Regions from separate parts of the Marinomonas phycocola genome, predicted to be linked through region 2. Evidence: riboswitches for the same ligand, from Rfam matches in the RefSeq annotation. Region 2 holds a riboswitch; the other holds the start of a gene.

Region 1 (10,685 bases), on a different contig from region 2:
ATTTACGTTGAACCATTAAAAGACGTAAAACATGCGGCTATTGATACTTACGATGATCATCGTATCGCGATGTGTTTTTCATTAGTCGCTTTCTCTAACTCACAGGTGACGATTAATGACCCAGGCTGTACATCAAAAACCTTCCCGACGTATTTTGACTTATTTGGAAAAGTTTCAAGCTAGCTATTGGACCTTTACCTAAAAAGCATAGCAAAAAAAAACCCCAACTTAATTAAGTTGGGGTTAACGAGGGTCTGTACAGAGGCTAGTTTAAACAAACTCAATAGGACTGGGATAAAACGTCAAGTCACAAAAAATACTTGTCTAAAGACTGCAGACAAAACTAATGCTGTATTAACCTTTGTCTTCCATTTTGTCCTTCATTTTATCCTTCATTTCTTTGCCATACTTACCGTGTTTACCACGATGTTTCTTCATTTTTTGCAATTTTTCGACTTGCTCTGGAGTCAATAAAGCTTCCAATTGTGTCTTATGAGATTCACGTAACGTTTTCATTTCTAATGAATTTTTCTCTAGCAAGGTCGTTACTTCCGCTTTAGTCGCGTCATCTAATTCCAATACATGAGCCAAACGATCTGCCATTTTGGATGAATCATGCATTCCATTTCCATTTTTATGACCGTCAGCCATAACATTGGTTGCTAAAGATGCCGTGACCAAAGCCGTAAAGCCGACTGCGCTCATTAGTCCCATTTTTTTAACATTCATAATGATCTCCTATTTGTTTCTATTTCGTTCGTTTCGATGAGTTCATTATGAATCACTTTATTGTCAATGTGTGTCAAACTCAGGTAACCACTAGGTAAAGGTTGTCAGATGACCGTCAGTAACTTTAGTTTCGTGCAAATAACGCGACCCAACTCTACTTGAATTCAAGTTATGAGTTGTACGCTTTATCCCAATCTTTCCAAATTACCTCTAAGCCATGAGACTGGATTAATTTGGCAATGTCAGAAACCTGTCTCTCATCCGATATTTCAAATTGCTTTAATGCGGATTGAGCATCTTCTGCGTAACCACCCGGTTGAGTTTTTGATTCTGCACTCATGCTGGTAAAGCCGATAGGCAATACATGATCTCGAAAATGTGCGGATTCACGTGTCGACAACGAAAGCTCTACATCTGCATCGAACAGTCGCCAAGCACAGACTAATTGGACTAATTGTTTATCGGTAATTTCGGATCCCACCTCTATACCTCCTTCACAGGGTCGAATGCGTGGAAAGGAGATACTAAAACGAGATCGCCAATACTGTTTTTGTAAGTGACGTAAATGATGCGCCAGAAACACGCTGTCCGTTCGCCAATCGTCCAATCCTAACAACACACCTAAACCAATTTTGTGCACCTGTGCTTGGCCAATCCTATCAGGAGCATCCAAACGATAATTAAAATCCGACTTCTTACCCTTGATATGATGTTTTGCGTACGTCGTTTTGTTGTAGGTTTCTTGATAAACCAAAACAGCGTTCAAACCCAAGCCACGTAAAGCAGAATACTCATCCACCTCTAATGGCTGAATCTCCATTGAAAGGTAGTTAAAGGATGGCGTAATGATTGGCAGCATTTTTTTAAAATACGACAAAGACACTTTTGATGTCTCACCAGTGACCAGTAATATGTGATCAAACCCTTTTGTTTTTAACGCACGTACTTCATTTTCAACATCACTTTCATTAAGTGTCAAACGTTTAATAGGATTACTCATCGAAAAGCCGCAGTAACTGCATTCGTTCGCACAGGTATTCGACAAATACAAAGGCGCAAACAAACTCATACCAAAACCAAAGCGCTGTCGAGTAAGTTGCTGACTTTTGGCTACCATTTCAGGTAAAAAAGCTTGAGCAGCAGGGGATACCAGCGTGATAAAATCGTCTATTTGAAGATTTTTTTTCACCAAGACCCTTCGAACATCTTCTGCGGTTTGACTGTCAATACTTGCCGCCGTGGTTTGCCAATTTAGCGACGATACGACATCGCTAAATTGACCCTGAACAGCAGTCGATTGACCGATAAAATTTAATGGTGCAGCAATACTGTTCGACATTAGACCAATCCTGCTAAAAAATCGGTCATTGGGCTCGACGCCGCCGCATGCTCTTCCATAGCCAGACCAGAGCGAAACGCCAAACGCCCAGCTTCTACCGCTAAACAAAAGGCATATCCCATGGATTCTGGTTGGCGGGCCACCGCCATTGCGGTATTTACCAAAACAGCATCTGCACCCAATTGCATGGCTAATGCCGCATCCGCAGGGGAGCCAATCCCAGCATCGACAATGACAGGAACACTGCTTTGTTCAATAATAATTTCCAAAAAGGTACGGCTGGCCAATCCTTTGTTTGATCCGATAGGCGAGCCTAATGGCATAACACAATGACAACCAACTTCCTCCAACCTTTTACACAAAACAGGATCAGCGTGAACATAAGGCATCACAATAAACCCCTGCTTTATAAGTTGCTCTGCTGCTTCGAGTGTTTCAACTGGATCTGGCATTAAATAGCGTGAGTCAGGGTGAATTTCTAGTTTCACCCAATTGGTCTCTAACGCTTCTCTTGATAAATTCGCAGCGAATACCGCTTCCTTTGCGGTTCTCGCTCCAGAAGTATTTGGCAACAATTTCATTCCGTGCTGTTGTAATGGCTGCAAGATATTATCACTTTGATTAACAAAATCCATCCGTCGCAGAGACAAGGTGACTAACTCACTGCCACTGGCTTTAATTGATTCAATCATTGATTCTGAATTGGCGTACTTTCCTGTCCCAGTAAACAAACGTGACTGAAATGAATGGTCGCTAATAATAAGAGGATCATTTTTTATCGTATTCATGTTATCCACCCACGATCGATTCAAAAATTAGTACCGTGTCTCCATGACGTATCAAGGTCTTTCCCCATACGCTTTTAGGCACAATGTCGTCATTCAGAGCGACAGCGACGCCCTCTTTATTTGATTCTAAATGCCGAATTAAGTCTTCCACCGATTCGCCAGAGAACGAAAACAAAGAATCATTAAGTTGGATCTCTTTCATTACACAGTCATCCTTTTTCTTGATACGTTATAAGAAGACATTCTTTGCAAAAAACCCGTCACAACGGCTTCAGGGTTAGATGATTCAGTAATCGCCGTCACCATCGCAATACCATCCACATTGGTCTGTAAAACATCATCAAAGGCGGCTTCCCCAATGCCTCCAATGGCGACAGTGGGATACACGCCTGATAACAAGCGAATGTATTTTGTTAATCGCTCTATACCTTGTGGTTGAGAAGGCATGTCTTTGGTTTTTGTTGGAAAAATATGACCAAGAGCAATGTAGCTAGGGCTCACATTTTGCGCTCTCGCTATTTCAAAATAACCATGAGTACTCACCCCCAGACGAAGCCCAGACGCGGCAATGTAGGCCAAATCGGCTTCAAGCAAATCCTCTTGACCAAGATGAACACCATAAGCACCGTATTCAATGGCTTTTTGCCAATAATCATTAATGAAAACCTGAGCACTGTAGCGTTTACCAAGCTTGACCGCTGTTTTGATGTTTTGGTCTAAACAGGGTGATTGAGGGTTTTTGATGCGCAATTGAATCGTTTGAATGCCCGCTTTCAGTAACCGCTCAATCCATTCAGGGGAATCGACCACTGGATACAACCCGAATGAACGAGGCTCCATGGATAAAAATGGCTGAGTAGACCGATCCGATTGAAAAACGTCTTGTTCGTTTGAAGTCAGTATCTCGGGCAAATGCTCAATTTTATCTGGCCAACCACACGTCCCTAAAGGCCCCTCTCCTTTACCCACTTGATAGCTTTTTTCTAGAGCATGATTAATATAACTTTTCGCTAAGGTGATACTGTCTAGCGTATCGTACCCTAAAGACAAAAAAGCACTTAATGCCGTTGCAAAACTGCATCCTGTTCCACGGCTGTGACTCTGTGTTTGCCTTTTCGATGAAAAACCAATAGGGAAAGACAAACCCTCCACCTTCACACTGGAGGTAAAAAGCCAATCTACACAGTCTTCAGAAGCATTCGACTTTCCCCAAGCATGGCCACCTTTAATCAACCATTTTTTCTCTCTAAAGCTCGGTGACTGCACCATAAACGCATTAAAACATTCAAATAAACGGCTAGTGATCGATGAATCAATTATCGGTCGATCCTCCTTCAGGTTCACCATCAACGCGAATTCATCGGTATTTGGCGTAATCCAATCCACTATTGTCAGAAGCGCCATTAACGATTCAAACGAATCATGCCCTTCAGCTTCATCATGAATAGAGGAACAAAATAAGCTCTGCCCCGTGGAAGAGACGCCCACAGGATCAAGCACAATTTGACAATCTGGGTAGCCAATCTTTATTTTCTTTAACCAAAAAGACGTCGCCAGCATTAATTCATAATTAGACAAGAGTCCAATTTTTATAATGTTTGGCTGCATGTCCGATAAAATGCTTTCCCACTGCGCATCAAATTGCTGCTTTGCAATGGGAAATACATGGGAGACACCTTGTGAGTTTTGAGCAGTTAACGACGTGACAACGGTGACAATATGCACGCCTAAATCCTGCCCAACACGGATATCAGCTTGTAAGCCAGCATGCGCACTCGGGTCAGAGCCCCCGACACACAAAACAATCGGCATTAATGAGTTTGTTGAGAACATTAATCCTCCTCACGTTGTAACTGCTTACCCTGATTGAGTGACACCTCATCCTGTAATCGATCCGTTGTTAAATACACATCGCTGCCTAGTGCTTTAAATTGCTCAGACATTTTTTGCATACCTGATTGGGCATCTAAATCCGTGAGCTCTGTTGCGTCAATACGCTGTAGTTTTGTGTCATCAAGACCTTTGGCATAGTCCCTTACTTCTTGTGTAATTTTCATCGAGCAGAACTTTGGTCCACACATAGAACAAAAATGAGCCACTTTTCCTGACGCCTGAGGAATCGTTTCGTCGTGATAGGCTCTTGCTCTGATTGGGTCTAGAGAGAGGTTAAACTGATCTTCCCAACGAAACTCAAAACGAGCTTTAGACAAAGCATTATCACGCACTTGAGCGCCCGGATGTCCTTTTGCCAAATCCGCAGCATGGGCCGCAATTTTGTAGGTAATTAAACCTTCTTTAACGTCTTCTTTGTTTGGTAAGCCTAAATGCTCTTTTGGTGTGACATAACACAACATGGCACAGCCATACCAACCAATTTGTGCGGCACCAATGCCTGATGTGATGTGATCATACGCAGGGGCGATATCTTGTGTTAACGGGCCTAATGTATAAAACGGTGCTTCATGACAGTGCTTCAACTGCTCCGCCATATTTTCTTCAATCAGTTGCATCGGTACGTGGCCTGGACCTTCAATCATAACCTGCACATCGTATTCCCAAGCCACCTTGGTTAATTCACCCAAGGTTCTTAACTCTGACATCTGAGCCTCGTCGTTCGCATCCAGAATAGACCCGGGACGCAAACCATCACCCAAAGACAATGCCACATCATATTGAGCACAAATTTCACAAACTTCTCGAAAACGCGTGTAAATGAAATTCTCTTCATGATGAGATAAGCACCATTTCGCCATAATCGAACCACCGCGAGACACAATGCCAGTCAAACGCTTCGCTGTCATGGGGACAAAACGCAATAACACTCCCGCATGGATAGTAAAATAATCCACTCCTTGCTCGGCTTGCTCAAGTAAGGTGTCACGAAATACGTCCCAATTTAAATCTTCAGCTACGCCATTCACTTTTTCCAACGCTTGATAAATAGGAACCGTTCCGATTGGTACAGGTGAGTTTCTCAGTATCCATTCTCGGGTCTCATGAATGTTTTTACCCGTGGACAAATCCATCACGGTGTCTGCACCCCAACGAGTCGACCAAACCAGTTTCTCAACTTCTTCTTCAATCGATGAAGTTACGGCTGAATTACCGATGTTTGCATTCACCTTAACTAAGAAGTTGCGCCCTATGATCATTGGCTCGGATTCAGGGTGATTAATATTATTCGGTATGATTGCACGGCCTCTCGCCACTTCATCACGAACAAACTCTGGTGTAATGTGTTGCTGAATATTCGCTCCGACGCTTTTCCCTGAATGTTGTCTACGCAAGAGCTCGCCTTGAATTGCATCAAAATTTTGGTTTTCACGAATGGCTATGAATTCCATCTCAGGCGTAATAATGCCTTGTCGAGCGTAATGCATCTGCGTTACGTTTTTACCTGGCTTTGCTTTCTCTGGTTTTGGTAAATTCTTAAAACGTAATTCATCCAAAGCCGCATTTTCTAAGCGTTCATTAGAAAACTTCGACGATAATTGTGTTAATTGTTCCGTATCTTTACGAGCATCAATCCAACTTTCTCTTAACCTTGGTAACCCTTTATGGACATCGATCGTTGCCTTAGGGTCTGCATACGCGCCGGAGCAATCGTAAATATAAATGGGGTCATTTGATTCAAAGGTGAGATTGTTTGGATCTGAACCAATCGCAGTATCAGAGACATTAATTTGACGCATAGGAACACGGATAGAGGGATCTGAACCTTCAATATAGATGCGTTCTGAAGAAGGAAAAGGTGTCGCTTGAAGCGATTCAATAAAGGCTTTAGCTGCTTGACGAGATGCTTCTCGGCTGACTTTATTTGGTTTTTTTATAATGTTGTTTACTGATTCATTATTCGATGACATAAGCCGTTCCCTAAAAGTAAAATGAGAATTGCTTGTCTAAAATGAGGCTCATTGAAGGCATTCCAAAAATGGAATTATGCTTCAAAAATTTTCTACAGGGATTAATACGACAGCACCAAATACAACCGTAAAATCCCGGTAGAAGTACATTCGATGCAGAAAAGAAAAGATTACGATTTTCTTGTTTCCTACGCAGGTTTTTAACCCTGATCAGGTTCTGCGGATCCCGCTTATAAGCGATCTCAGCCAAATGGCACTCCGACAAGTAATTGCACAATACCCAGTAATAATACGCTTGTAAAGCCTTAAAATTTGTCTGGTTATGTGAGAGCCATATTCATTTGGCGTATTTTTAATGTTACAGGCAACATTAAAATTCATCGACGGCTAGGACTTTGCGCCCTTGACTAAGCAGTTCCTCTACTCGATTTTTCATATTAGTAAACGCGTCTTCAGAGCCCCAACTGATCGAACCCGCCTCTTCCACGCAATTCTCTTTGCCAATGCTCACACCCTACTCACTGATCGTATTGACCGATCCATTCGAAAATATCGCTTTAATGATTTTTGGCCCACCTGCAGGGCCACGTCGATGAGATGACTGTAATAATAAGAATAAGAAGCGTATTAAACAATACGACTTCATTACTCACTGTAAAAAGGGCTGTTTTTCTCTCTTTCTTTTACTTTCTCTAATATTTCTTTTTGTTCTGCAATGCTTGCCCGACCCCATTTAGTAATTTCCCCACCCGTTCGGTAACAACCAATACAAATATCGTCATCATCTAAGCTACACACATTGGTGCAGGGAGAAACAACAACACCTTTATCTTGTGACTTCATTTTCACATTCCTCAAACAAGAGTAACCGTGTATAAAAAATTACGGTATTTTAACTACATTTGCTTAAAGAGATAGGTATTATTTCGGCTAACTGGAAGGGTTCTATTCAATTCTTTAAGTATCAAGGAATATCGCCCCTGTTCATCTTTACTAACTTGACTGATTTTTAGACACCTGTACGATCACCGCGCGGTGTATTCTTCAAAATACGATTATGCCACTTTCAACTAGGGGTTGAATCGTAAAAAGGGCGTACTTAGGTACTTAGCTTCTTCTAACCCACTTTCAATAATCAAATTGTATTCTAATCGATCCCCCATTCTTACTTTTTGAATCGCCAAGTAAGCCTTTACGGTTTCTAATTCATTTTTAATACAAATAATTTGTGTTTGAGCTTTGGTTATGGATGCTCTCAAAAGATCCGTCATTTTCTTTGAGGAATCAGGCTATAAATCAATTAACACACGAATATTTTCCAATGTATTAAAGAGAAAATGCGGCTCCATTTGAGATTGCAAAACGTTATAACTAGACTCTGCCATTTTTTCTTACAGTAATGTTTTCAACTCCTGCTCTTGTAGCTCTTTATCTTTTCGATTAAGTCTATGAGTAATATAAAAAATATAAGTAATGAAAAAACTAAATAATACTCTTAATAGCACCTCTGAAAACGGTGCTTCCAGTATTCACTTCTGTACTTCACCAAACAAAAACAGCGTTACAGCCCATGTATTCTTATTCGGTCTAAATAAACAGGCTGTAAGTGGGCTATTTTTCAAATTGAAGTAAACGAGCCTTATTTAGCTCTTTCATCCTTCCAAGTACATCAACACCAATTTGATTATAAACATCCAACAAATCAATTAAGACCCAGTTTTCTCTAATTAAATGGCCTTCTACACGCCAAAAATCTAAACTACGCATAGTAATTTCCTGATTCGAAGGAGCAATACCTAACCACCCGCCATGACTAATTGTCATTGACATGCCAGGCCACGCAGTGAACCCCACGTAATCACCATCAGCAAATAGAAAACCTTTCTGAGTATCTCCAACACGGTTTGGCAACGCGTTTAAAAATGGTATTTGATGCCAGTTTCTAAACCCTTTAATACCTCTCGCAGTACCAATACCTGATGGTCCATACCAACTGCAATTTGGATGCCAATATTGATCTAGTTTCATAGCATCAACGCCCCCATCAGAAAACTCCCCCAATGACTCGCACATATTAGCGACGATATCCAAGCTTATCGCTGAGCGCTCCGAATTGTCATCAGAAGCAATAATGCCATCTTGTGTTGCAGGCCCAGGAACATGCCATTCACGACCAAGACTTACAGACAATGGCCAAACACCTGCCTGCATCATCACTTCAGGAATATCCCATACTGCCTGCATTTCAACAATTCTTCCCTCTTCTATCCGGAAAAACTCATGAAATCTCATACTCACTTGATGACCAGTAGGCAATATATCTAACCAAGGCTTTTCAAACGACCCTGTATAATAACCACAACATCCTACCCACTGACTTTGATGATTTGAACTCCCCGCCATTACAATAGTATCTCTACGCTCTAACCCTATAAACGCTTCCGATAAAGGGCGAAAAACTCGACTTATTAAATCTTGTTTTGATGCTAACGTTTCAAACGGAAAAGAAAGTTGCAACACCGCATTCTCTGAGAAAATCTCATCAACAACGCTGGAGAAGTTGCTTTCAGAGTAGTTATACAGTGACTCTCTCAATTTTTTAACTAACCCTTTGTTTTTAATATTAATTAGCATGATAAAAATAACCTCTAACGATGGATTTAGTATAATCTACAGAATAAAATAGATTCCCAAATATCTTTATATTTCAATAAAAATGGAACGTCTAAAAACAGATATATCAAAACGTTAATACAAAAAAATATTGCAAGAATCAAGGAATTATGGTTATTTATTGCATACGTATTCAAAGAAATCAACAAAACGAGTGAGAGTATGGCCAAGATACAGTTAAAAAACATTTGCAAGCGCTGGGGGTCTACCACTGGCGTAAAAGATTTTAATTTAGATATAGAAGATAAAGAGTTTATCGTATTCTTAGGCCCATCAGGTTGTGGAAAGACAACAACCATGAGAATGATTGCTGGTTTAGAAGACCCTACAGAAGGCGAGATTTACATTGGAGATACGTGTGTTAATGGTTTTGATCCTAAAGACAGAGACATTTCCATGGTATTTCAAAGCTACGGTCTATATCCAAACCTCACTGTCTATGAAAACATAAGGTTTCCTTTAAAAATTCGTAAAGTCGACTCTAACACTCATGATGAAAGAGTCAATAGAGCCTCTGATATGGTTGAATTGGGCCAATTACTCGAGCGCTATCCGCGTGAGTTATCTGGAGGACAACGTCAAAGGGTAGCCTTGGCTAGAGCCATCGTTCGTGAACCAAATGTGTTTTTAATGGACGAACCACTTTCTAACTTGGATGCAAAACTCAGAGTCTCGACTCGTGCTCAAATTAAGCATTTACAACATACCTTACAAACAACCACTATTTATGTAACTCATGATCAAATTGAAGCAATGACCCTTGCTGATAGAGTCGTAGTTATGAGTATGGGAGAACTGCAGCAACTAGGTACACCTACTGAAATTTATGACAGGCCAGCCAATACATTTGTTGCTAGCTTTATCGGCTCACCCGCTATGAATTTATTAGATGGTGACATAATAAATAACCAATTTACGGCAGAACATACTAAGGTTGATAATGTCTCAAATCAACTGCCTAGTAATATCACCATGGGATTTCGCGCTGAAGATATTCAAGTAAGTACAGAGGTAGAAGGCGACATCACTGCCCCTGTATACAGTATCGAGTTACTTGGAGATTCAACTCTTATTTCCATAAAAATAAAAGACGCCCTGCTTATTGCAAAGGCAGATAAAACTTTCCGTGCAAAAATCGGTCAGCCCGTCAGCTTCATTATCCCACCGGAAGCAAGACACTGGTTCAATCGTGAAGACGGATCACGTATTGATATTTAATTAATCCAATAATAATAAAACGCCTCTACAAATCACACAGGAACCTAAAAATGAAAAAACTAACTCTTACATCTC
Region 2 (10,685 bases):
GCATGTGCTGAATTCCGGTGGTGAAGTGAAGGTGCTGACTTTTGTTGATGGGTACTCCACCACTAAAATTATAGAAAAGGCCAATTTGTAAATGAGTCAAACGGGCAAACAGTCGTCGGAGCTGAAAAAAAAGCCAACAGGACGCCAACTTTATTTTCGATTACTAAGGTACTTAAAAGGGTCTTGGCATTACCTCGTATTAAGTGTTATAGGTTTTATGATGTATGCGGCAATGGAGCCTGCTCTTGCTGCTTTGCTAAAACACATCGTTGATGTGGTATCAAATGGGCAAGCAACGGAAAATCGATTGCTTATACCCCTGGCAATTTTAGGCATTTTTATCATTCGTGGTCTTGGTACTTTTACCAGTTCGTATTTCATGGCACAAATAGCAACTAAGATCGTATTTGATTTACGCACCAGCATGTTTGATAAATTGATTACTTTACCATCCAGCTACTTTCACTCAATGCCTACTGGTCGTTTACTGGCAAAGCTGACTTACGATACTGAACAAGTCATTGGCTCTGTTACGAATGCAATAAAAACCTTATTAAGAGAAGGTTTTACTGTCATTGGATTACTGGGGTACATGCTATACACCAATTGGCGTTTATCATTATTGTTCTTATTAATTATTCCTATTATTGGTGTGATTGTTTCCTATGCGTCAAAGCGTTTTCGTAAGTTAAGTACTCGTATTCAAAACTCAATGGGTGGTGTGACGGATGTGGCCTCAGAGTCGATAAAAGGGCAAGAAGTTATTAAGATTTTTGGCGGTTCAGCGTTTGAAACGGAACGCTTTTATCAAGCTGCAAACGAGAATCGTCGCTCTCAATTAAAGCTTGAAATAACAAAAGCACTAAATGTTCCCATTGTTCAGTTTATTGTTGCGGTTGCATTAGCGTTACTTATTTGGATGGCGTTAGACTCTACAATCAGTGCCTCTATGTCTGCTGGAGATTTTGTCGCTTTTATCGGTGCGGCGGGCATGTTAAGTAAACCAATGCGTCAATTGACAGAAGTAAACAGCATTTTGCAAAAAGGCATTTCGGCGGCAGAAAGTATTTTTGAGTTTTTAGATTTGGATATTGAAAAAAACACAGGCTCTAAGCAGGTATCAGCAGTAAAGGGTGATATTCAATTCAAAAACCTTAATTTCACGTACCCTAATACAGATAAACAGGTTTTAAAGGATGTGTCTATTTCTTTGTCAGCAGGTAAAACGCTCGCGTTAGTGGGACGTTCTGGAGGAGGAAAATCGACTTTTGCTAACCTTATTCCGCGTTTTTATGATGTAGAAGAAGGTGCTTTGCTATTAGATGATGAACCGATCAACCAATTCAGCCTAGACAACCTAAGAAAGCACATCGCGTTAGTTAACCAAAATGTGGTTCTTTTTAATGGCTCTATTCGTTCTAATATTGCCTATGGCGATTTAAATGGCGCCTCAGATAAGGACATTATTGCAGCAGCGGAAGCCGCAAATGCTTGGGGCTTTATACAGGAGCTTGAACTTGGTCTCGACACCATGGTAGGTGAAAACGGTGTGTTATTATCTGGCGGACAACGGCAGCGTATTGCGATAGCGAGAGCTGTGTTAAAAAATGCACCTATCTTGATTTTAGATGAAGCAACATCGGCTTTGGATTCTGAATCGGAACGCGCAATTCAACAAGCACTTGATACCTTAATGAAAGACCGAACGACAATTGCGATTGCTCACCGACTGTCAACGATTGAGAATGCAGATCTCATAGCCGTTGTTGATCACGGTAATGTTGTGGAGATGGGGACACATCAAGACTTGCTGAATAGAAAAGGGGCTTATGCTCAATTGCATAAACAGCAGTTTAATGATCCTGAGGATTCCTAATGTGGGTTTATCAATTGCTCTTAAAGGCATTAACGCCTTGGATTTTACGTAAGCTTAAGCGATTTGATCAAGCCTATGATAATTACTCTATTAGTCAGGCTATGGGTGAGGTTGACGAAGACATTCATGCGGATCTCTGGATTCATTGTGCGTCAGTGGGAGAGGTCTTAGCGGTTCGGCCTTTGGTAAGCCGGTGGCAGGCTACAAATCCTGAGAAACATTTATTGATAACGACCATGACGCCGACTGGAGCCGCTCAGGTGGTTTCTTTGTTTAAAGTAAACGTACAACACCATTATTTGCCAATTGATTGGGATAAGTCGGTTGTTAATTTTTTAGCTAAACTCACTTGTCCTAAATTGCTCATTGTTGAAACCGAATTATGGCCAAACCTGTTAAATCGTTGTCAGCAAAAAGGCATTGATGTTCATATTATTAATGCCCGTTTAAGTGAGCGATCCTTACGTAAATACACCAAATTTCCTAGTCTGTCTAAAAAGCTCATGCAGCTACCAACGCAATTTTGCGCACACGACGAAACAGATGCTCGGCGTTTTCGAACGCTTGGTGCTGATTCTGTCTGCGTCACTGGAAACATTAAATTTGATCTAACTGTCCCTGATAGTGTGTTAGAAAGTGATTGGAGGCAGCGTATAGGTAAGTGTTTACCAATATGGATTGGAGCCAGTACTCATGAAGGAGAGGAGCCGTTACTTTTAGAGGCTCATAAAGCCATTCAAAAAATGTTTAATAATGCTCTACTGCTGTTGGTGCCTCGTCACCCAGAGCGATTTGAGTTGGTTTATGAATTAGCGAAAGCACATTTTGATCGTGTTGCTAAACGCAGTGAAATGACTATAGAAGACTGGTCTCAATACGATGTAGTGATTGGTGACTCAATGGGAGAGCTTCTCTATTATTATCAATGCTCTGATGTTGTATTTGTCGGCGGCAGTTTGATTGAACGAGGAGGCCATAACCCAATTGAGCCCGCTTTGCTTGCCAAACCTATTTTGGTTGGTGAACATACGTTTAATTTTAAAGAAATTACCCAAGATTTGATTAAAATCGATGCTGCTTGGCGGTGTTTAACGGTTGCCGATATTGAAAGGTCGACCAAACAGCTGTTTGAAAATGAAACGTTATGCTTTCTTATGGGAGAAAAATCCATGTCCTACGCTAAGAATAATCAAGGTGCTGTAGAGCGCGTTTTGCATAGTGTAGGTGAAGCGCTAAATTGATTGTTCGTTGAGTTTTGTCTTTATTCTCTATCCGCTTGTTACTTCACTGATACGCCTCTCATCATAAGTTTCTAGCGATTTTTGTGATTATCGTTATAATCGTGCTTGAACACATCTCATGGGGTGCCTTGTATAAGGCTGAGAAGCGATAAATAAGTTGTCACAACTTATCCTGCTAACCCATTGAACCTGATCCAGATTATGCTGGCGTAGGGATTGAGATCTTGCTTTTTTGCAGCCTCACACCACGCCGCTCGTTAATTTTTTATTGGAGCGACTTAATGCGTTTTACATCTCTTTGTTTTTTCCCGGCAACCGTTCTTGCTACAAGCTTATTGGCAACAACTGTAATTGCAGATAACAGCAATACGTTGACTGTATACACCTATGATTCATTTTCTTCTGATTGGGGTCCTGGTCCAAAAATAAAAGAAGACTTTGAAAAAGTGTGTGGTTGTGAACTAAATTACGTTGGTCTAGATTCTTCCGTTGGTATTTTATCTCGTATTCAACTTGAAGGCGCATCTTCAAAAGCGGATGTTTTGCTGGGGTTGGATGTGAATCTAATGTCGGCGGCTGAAAAAACAGGATTGCTAGCCATTCACTCAGTCAATACCGAAAAAGTAACTGTGCCGAATGGATGGGATAACGACTATTTTGTGCCATTTGATCAAGGTTACTTTGCGTTTATTTACGATACTGAGAAATTAACAACCGTACCGACGTCATTGAAAGACATTGTAGAGAACCAAGATTTAAGGGTTATCTATCAAGATCCTCGAACAAGCACGCCGGGGTTAGGGTTGTTATTATGGATGAAATCTGTCTATGGCGATAAAGCCGATGAAGCGTGGGAAAAACTGAGTTCTCATACTGTTACTGTTACGAAAGGCTGGTATGACGGTTACAGTTTATTTTTGAAAGGCGAATCTGACGTAGTGTTAAGTTATACAACGTCCCCTGCATACCACATGGTTGCTGAAGGCGTTAATAAATATCAAGCAGCACCTGCATCAGAAGGTTTTTATCCTCAAGTGGAGGTCGCTGCGCAATTAAACAATGCGCCTAATCCGGAATTAGCCAGCCAATTTATGTCGTTTATTTTAGAAGATGGTTTCCAATCTCATGTTGCGACTGGTAATTGGATGTTCCCTGTTGTTAAAACAGAAACCGCCTTACCTGAAGCATTTTCCTTATTGCAGCAACCGACAAAAGTACTTACCCTTTCCGCAGAAGATGTGTCAAGTAATCGCAGTGCTTGGGTAGATGAGTGGTTAGAAGCAACAACAAGATAGTGAAAACAAGAATAGGTGCGTTTTCGATGTCATTCGTTCAATGGCGTTTATTGCCTGCCTTCTTTCTTATTCTTGTGTTTACTCTGATAGGAGCTGCCAGTTTGGCGGCTCTTTTATTTTATGGAGAAGCGGATAGATGGATGTCTTACTTATCCAGTGCCTATTTATGGCGTGTCGTTCGCTTTTCTCTTTGGCAGGCTCTATTGAGCAGTGTTTTGAGTATTGGGCTTGCCGTCCCCATCGCTTCGGCTTTGATGCACCGACAATTTTTCGGACGTAATGCGTTGTTCCAATTGTTTGCTGTTTCTATGGTTGTGCCCAGTATCGTTGCTATTCTTGGCATTGTTGTTGTCTACGGACGAAGTGGGTGGATAACTGCATGGACAGGGATCGAGCTGCCTTTATATGGGCTTTTGGGGATATTATTAGCTCACCTCTTTTTTAACTTGCCTTTGGCAGTGCGCCTATTGGTGCAAGCTCATGGTCTGATTCCTCAAGCACAATGGCGACTTGCCCTTCAGTTGGGATTTTCTCGTTGGCAAGCATTTAAAATAATTGAATGGCATTATATAAGAAAAGCGTTGCCGGGGGCTTTTGTACTGATATTTATGTTGTGTTTCTCCAGTTTTGCCGTTGTGCTAAGCCTTGGTGGTGGCCCTAAATCCAGTACATTAGAAGTGGCTATTTATCAGGCGCTTCGTTTTGATTTTGATGTGTCTAAAGCCAGTGTGTTGTCCCTATTGCAAGTGTTAATATGCAGCTGTGTGGCCATGTTAATTTATCGTTTTTCCTTACCTTTGAAGCAAGATAACAGTGTGCTAACTCTGAAAGGATATGTTTTAAAAGACAGTGCTTGGAATAAGTTTTTTGATATTAGTGCAATTGTATTTGCTCTGTTGCTGATCCTGCCTCCGTTTATTGCTATCTTAGAACCTATTTTTTCGCCTGTATTCTGGCAAACATTACAAGATGAAAAAATGTGGCAAGCCGTAGGAGTGTCTTTAAAGATTGCGATACCAGCAGCGATATTAAGTGTGGTTTTAGGGCTTGGCTTTGTTTTTGTTGCTCGTTATGGGCATTGTCAGCCGCGATTGGAATGGCTTGCTAAACTGGTTGAGTCTTTAGGGAACAGTATTTTGATGATACCCGGTTTAGTCATTGCGACAGGGTTGTTTCTTGTTTTCCGTCAGATTGGTTTGGGGTTTGATCAAGGGTATTGGATTGTTGTTTGGGTGAATGGAATGACAGCACTGCCTTTTGTTTTGAGGGCATTGATGCCGGTATTTTATCAACAAGAGAAGCGTTATCGTTTATTATATGCAAGTTTAGGCATATGGGGGAAAGCTCGATTTTTATTGGAATGGCCGATTGTTCGAGGAAGTGTTGCTCAGGCTTTTGGGTACGCACTTTTATTGTGTTTAGGTGATATGGGGGTGATTGCCTTATTTGGTTCATCTGGGTTGCTGTCTCTACCATTATATCTATTTCAATTAATTGGATCTTATCGGTTAGAGCAAGGTTCGAGTGTTGCTGTTGTATTGGTTGTACTTTGTGTTGTGTTATTTATGTTCTCTACTCGTATTATTGGAGGCGTTAAGCGTGTTAAACATTGATTTAACCTATTCTTGGGCTTCATTTAGCGCTCATTACCAAGTGGTGATTGGTAAAGGTTTGACGACTCTTCTTGGCGGCAGTGGGGAAGGTAAGAGTACTTTACTGCAACTCATAGGTGGATTTATAGAAGGAAATGGAAGATTAACGTTTGGTAATGATGATTTGCAAGGGCTGCCACCTTATGAAAGACCGATTACAACGTTATTTCAAAGTGATAACTTGTTTCCACAGTTAACGGTTTGGCAAAATATTGCAATTGGTTTACGCCCAAGCGGGAAGTTAACGGAACCTGAAAGCGAAGCCGTTGAGTGGTCTTTGGATAAAACCCAATTGAAAGAGCAAATGCATAAGTTTCCAGATATGCTCTCGGGTGGGCAGGCTCAACGAGTTGCTCTGGCTCGGGCATTGGTAAGAAAAAGACCGATTCTTTTATTGGATGAACCTTTTAGTGCTTTGGACCCTAGTCTGCGAGAAGAGATGTTATTGCTGGTGGTGGATTTAACTCGTGATTTAGGGTTAACAACATTGCTTATTTCTCATCATCCTCATGAGGCAAAATTGGCTGGAGGCAATATCATTTTAATCCAATCTGGTGAAGTGTTTGAGCATGGAGATGTGTCTTTGTTAGATGGATATGGAACAAATTCAGCCCTGTCACGTTATTTAGGTAAAGATAAATTGAGAAATGAGTAAGAGAAAATATGGCGTCTAGTATGTCACCAAGCCTCTTAAGTAAGGGGATTTATGCCACCATTGCTTACGCCTTTATTATGTCAATTGCTGCATTGGCGGTAAAAGTGGTTCAGCAAGAAATCGCTGTTATTACCTTGGTATTCTGGCAAAGTATACTTTGCCTGTTATTGCTTTTACCTCAACAAAGAGGCCACTGGAAAATGCATCCTGCTTTTGTTTGGAAGGTGCATTTTCTTCGCAGTATGGGCGGCTTTACAGGTTTTATTTTTTATTATTATGCTTTGAATCACATTCCTTTGGTTGAGGCTTCTTTGTTACGATCATGTGCACCTCTATGTGTTCCTTTTGTCGTATTAATTATGCACCGAACTCGTATTCCTGTTAGGCGATGGCTTCCTCTTATCGTTGGTTTTGTGGGAGTGATATTTATTATTCAACCGACGCCAACACATGTTAATTTTTGGCATTTGATTGGCTTAACATCTGCTGTTGGATTGGCGTTTTCAATGGTTACAACTCGCATGCTTTCGAAAGAAGTAAGAAGTGAAGAAACAATGACTATTTACTTTGCCGTATCCGCTTTTCTTTCTTCTATTGTTGCCCTTTTTCAAAATGAAAGTTTGTATGTTCCTCTGTCTTTATTCGTATGGGTGGGGGTTGTTGCTGGAGCACTGTATATTGGTATGTTCTTATATACGAAAGCGTATACTTATGCGCCAGCAAGTGTGGTATCACCGATAAGTTATATTGGCGTGGTTTTTAGTGGGGTTTGGGGGTGGTTGATTTGGGGGCATATTCCAAATTTACTTGCTGTACTTGGCATGATTTTTATTTTTGCAAGTATTTTGTACAGCGCTCGACTGTCGAGGCGCTCATAGTTTGGAGGCTCATTGTTGGGGGGTGTGCCGCTTAGTAAGAATGAGATACTGCGTTATTGAGTAACGGCTTTACTTGGTTTGATCTTGTTTAATATTGTGGCAATAAAAATGCCGCCGAAAATAAGAACGATACCAATAATATGGTAGTCATAAAGGTTTTCTTTGAGAAAAATATAAGACAGAAGAATGCTAAAGACAGGCATTAGGTGAATAAAGTGACCTGCGGTTGCTGCGCCTAGTTTTTGAATGCCTGTGTTCCAGCATAAAAAAGCACCGATAGAAGCAAAAATAGATATGTAGCCAATGGTTATCCAGTCTAAAGAAGTTACATTGCTAATGTTTTGGTTGCCGAAGAGCAGTACGATGGGGATTTGAATAAAGGTGCCTATTAGGGCTGTACTGGAAAAAAAGCCTAGCATGGAGAGATCTTTGGGTTTTTTAGCGATGAGTACAGAGTAGATAGCCCAACAAACTGCGGCTGCAATGATCCATAAATCTCCAGTAGAAAACGTTAGGTGCAACAGAGTGTCCAGTGTCCCTTTGCTAACAATGTTAGTAACGCCCAGAGTTGAGATGATTATTCCAGTGTTTTGTATCCACGTTGTTTTTTGACCTAAGAGAATTCTAGCTGCAATAAGAATGATTACTGGCATAACAGAGTTGAGTAGCACCGCATTGGTTACGCTGGTGGTGGTTAATCCTATATATAGAAATAAATTGTAATTACACACGCCAAACCATGCAAAAAAAGCCAACATTTTCCAGTTATTGACGATTGTTTTTCGTTCGGCTATCAGTGTTTTATAGGCAAAAGGGAGAGTAAGCAAGCAAGCCAGTGTCCAGCGTGCAAAGGAAAGGAAAAAAGGATCTAAGCCTGTGTCAAGTGTCACTCTTCCTAGTACGTAATTTCCTGACCAAAAAAGAACAGGTAATAACAAGTAAATAAATGCGGGCATGAGGTTCCTTATTCAAAAAATTATTTCACTCTTTTGGACTTTGCTATGTTCTGTACGGTCAGTCCAATCAGTATGCAGGCAAGGCCGACAATAGTCGAGGTTTTTACTTGTTCATCTGTAAATTGAGACAACCAGAAAATCGATAGGATAGGTGAAAGGAAAATGAGATTGGCGATCTTTGTTGCCTTGGACGTGAGTTTTAATGCACTGTTCCAAAGTACAAATGTGAGACCCATCTCAAATAATCCAATATAAGTCGCGCTTAAAATGCCCTTAACAGTCCATGCACTATTGCTTTCTGTTATTCCCCAATAGAGGAAAATTAATGGTAATGCGAAAGTGAAATTCAGGGTTAGACCAATTAAACTAGGGCGCTTGTCTTTGGTGTTTAATAGCCAATACATAGCCCAAATAACCGTACTAGCTAACGCTAGAAGAACACCATTTAGATTACTGAAATTCAGGCTTGTTGGATTTCCATTGGTTGCAATAACCAGTACGCCAAAGTAGCAACAGGTCGCTGCAATAATGTCAAAAAATACCAATTTTTGCTTTAAAATTGGAATGGCCATAAAACTGAGCATAATTGCCCAAGTGTAGTTGATTGCTTGGGCTTCTTGAGCGGGCAGTAGTTTATAGGCTTCTAAAAGAACTAAATAGTAAATGAACGGATTAATAGCGCCAAAAAACAACGAGGTTTTCCATGTTGTTGATGCGTAATGCGCCAGTTCCCCCCACTGTTTATTGTACATAATCAATACGATTAAAAATAAAAGTGATGAAATAGAAGCTATCAACAATAACTGAGCAGGGCTTTGTTGAGATAGAGAAATGCTAAATGCGGCGGCGACAGTAGACCAAAGTAAAACAGCAATAAGTCCTAGTAGCATTGCTTTAGATTGATTGACCATAATTTAAAATCCTTGGTTCCATTATTTTGGTGGCTGTTATATAATACCGCACCCCGTAAATCAATACTCCTTGTCTCACAGCTTATTTAACGGGGGAAGCGTGGAGACTAAGAACCCATAAGGAGCTTCAATGCGTCATTATGAAATCGTATTTCTGGTTCATCCAGATCAAAGTGAACAAGTCCCTGCAATGATCGAGCGTTACACTAACTTGATCACTGAAGATGGTGGTCAAGTTCATCGTCTAGAAGATTGGGGCCGTCGTCAATTAGCTTATCCAATCAACAAAATTCACAAGGCTCACTATGTTCTTATGAACGTTGAGACTTCTGAAAGTGTTTTGTCTGAACTAAACGAAACTTTCCGTTACAACGATGCAATTATCCGTAATTTGGTAATTCGTCGTAAAGCGGCAGTGACTGAGGTTTCCCCAATTAAAGCGTCTGAAGGTCGTGATGATCGTCGCCCAGCTCCTCAACGTGAAGAGCGTGCTTTAGAAAATTCCGTTGAAGAAGATGATTCTTCTGACACTGCTGAATAATTAATTGGATTAGGAGATACTCATGGCTCGTTTTTTTCGTCGTCGTAAATTCTGCCGTTTCACTGCAGAAGGTACAATTGAGATCGATTACAAAGATCTAGAGACACTTAAAGGTTATATTACTGAAACTGGTAAAATCGTTCCTAGCCGTATTACTGGCACTAAGGCTCGTTATCAGCGTCAGCTAGCGACTGCTATCAAGCGTGCTCGCTATATTGCTCTTTTGCCATATACTGATAGTCACTTTAATTAATAGGTGATTCGGGGTACTTCATGAGTACACTAGCGAACTGGGTGATGAAGCGTCGTTTGCATGCCATTATTGGTGTTGCTGCGTTTAGCGCTATTCCACTTATGTTTTGGCTGGCGTCTGCCATTTTAGGTCTGGTTGTACTTCGAAAAGGTATTGCAGAAGCAATTCCTGTGCTTGCGTGGGGTGGATTACCCGCAGTAATGCTGTGGTTTTACCAAGGCGATGCAACAGCGTTTATTGTGTTAATTCAAGTCATGCTATTGGGATATTTGTTACGTACAAAAATGTCTTGGGCGTTTGTTTTGACAGCAGCCAGTTTTCTGGCTTTGTTAGGAGTTTTTCTTCTACCTGTTTTAATGCCCGGTTTATTGAATTTATTAATTGAAATGGTTCAATTGTTTTTGAATGAGCAGAAGGTAGAAATGCC

What was found. Region 2 has a riboswitch for thiamine pyrophosphate ahead of thiB (thiamine ABC transporter substrate binding subunit). Riboswitches for the same ligand answer to the same signal wherever they lie in the genome.
Region 1: linked by a shared signal. The riboswitch ahead of thiC (phosphomethylpyrimidine synthase ThiC) and the one ahead of thiB (thiamine ABC transporter substrate binding subunit) in region 2 are both predicted to bind thiamine pyrophosphate.

Annotation. Positions count from the first base shown of each region.
Region 1 covers NZ_JBLIXL010000001.1:209,227-219,911, reverse strand. The annotation lists gene aroA (3-phosphoshikimate 1-carboxyvinyltransferase) at 1-183, shown strand, start outside; gene ACMUMJ_RS01075 (hypothetical protein) at 355-729, opposite strand; gene thiH (2-iminoacetate synthase ThiH) at 899-2,068, opposite strand; gene ACMUMJ_RS01065 (thiazole synthase) at 2,068-2,856, opposite strand; gene thiS (sulfur carrier protein ThiS) at 2,858-3,058, opposite strand; gene thiE (thiamine phosphate synthase) at 3,058-4,689, opposite strand; gene thiC (phosphomethylpyrimidine synthase ThiC) at 4,689-6,719, opposite strand; TPP riboswitch at 6,888-6,990, opposite strand; gene ACMUMJ_RS01045 (hypothetical protein) at 7,090-7,230, opposite strand; gene ACMUMJ_RS01040 (DUF1289 domain-containing protein) at 7,365-7,562, opposite strand; partial or broken gene ACMUMJ_RS01030 (histidine kinase) at 7,790-8,104, opposite strand; gene ACMUMJ_RS01025 (ester cyclase) at 8,331-9,353, opposite strand; gene ACMUMJ_RS01020 (ABC transporter ATP-binding protein) at 9,555-10,610, shown strand; gene ACMUMJ_RS01015 (ABC transporter substrate-binding protein) at 10,661-10,685, shown strand, end outside.
Region 2 covers NZ_JBLIXL010000003.1:161,981-172,665, forward strand. The annotation lists gene hldE (bifunctional D-glycero-beta-D-manno-heptose-7-phosphate kinase/D-glycero-beta-D-manno-heptose 1-phosphate adenylyltransferase HldE) at 1-91, shown strand, start outside; gene msbA (lipid A export permease/ATP-binding protein MsbA) at 92-1,876, shown strand; gene ACMUMJ_RS03745 (3-deoxy-D-manno-octulosonic acid transferase) at 1,876-3,117, shown strand; TPP riboswitch at 3,227-3,351, shown strand; gene thiB (thiamine ABC transporter substrate binding subunit) at 3,399-4,412, shown strand; gene thiP (thiamine/thiamine pyrophosphate ABC transporter permease) at 4,439-6,025, shown strand; gene ACMUMJ_RS03760 (thiamine ABC transporter ATP-binding protein) at 6,012-6,719, shown strand; gene ACMUMJ_RS03765 (DMT family transporter) at 6,740-7,597, shown strand; gene ACMUMJ_RS03770 (DMT family transporter) at 7,651-8,553, opposite strand; gene ACMUMJ_RS03775 (DMT family transporter) at 8,574-9,464, opposite strand; gene rpsF (30S ribosomal protein S6) at 9,595-10,005, shown strand; gene rpsR (30S ribosomal protein S18) at 10,028-10,258, shown strand; gene ACMUMJ_RS03790 (hypothetical protein) at 10,279-10,685, shown strand, end outside.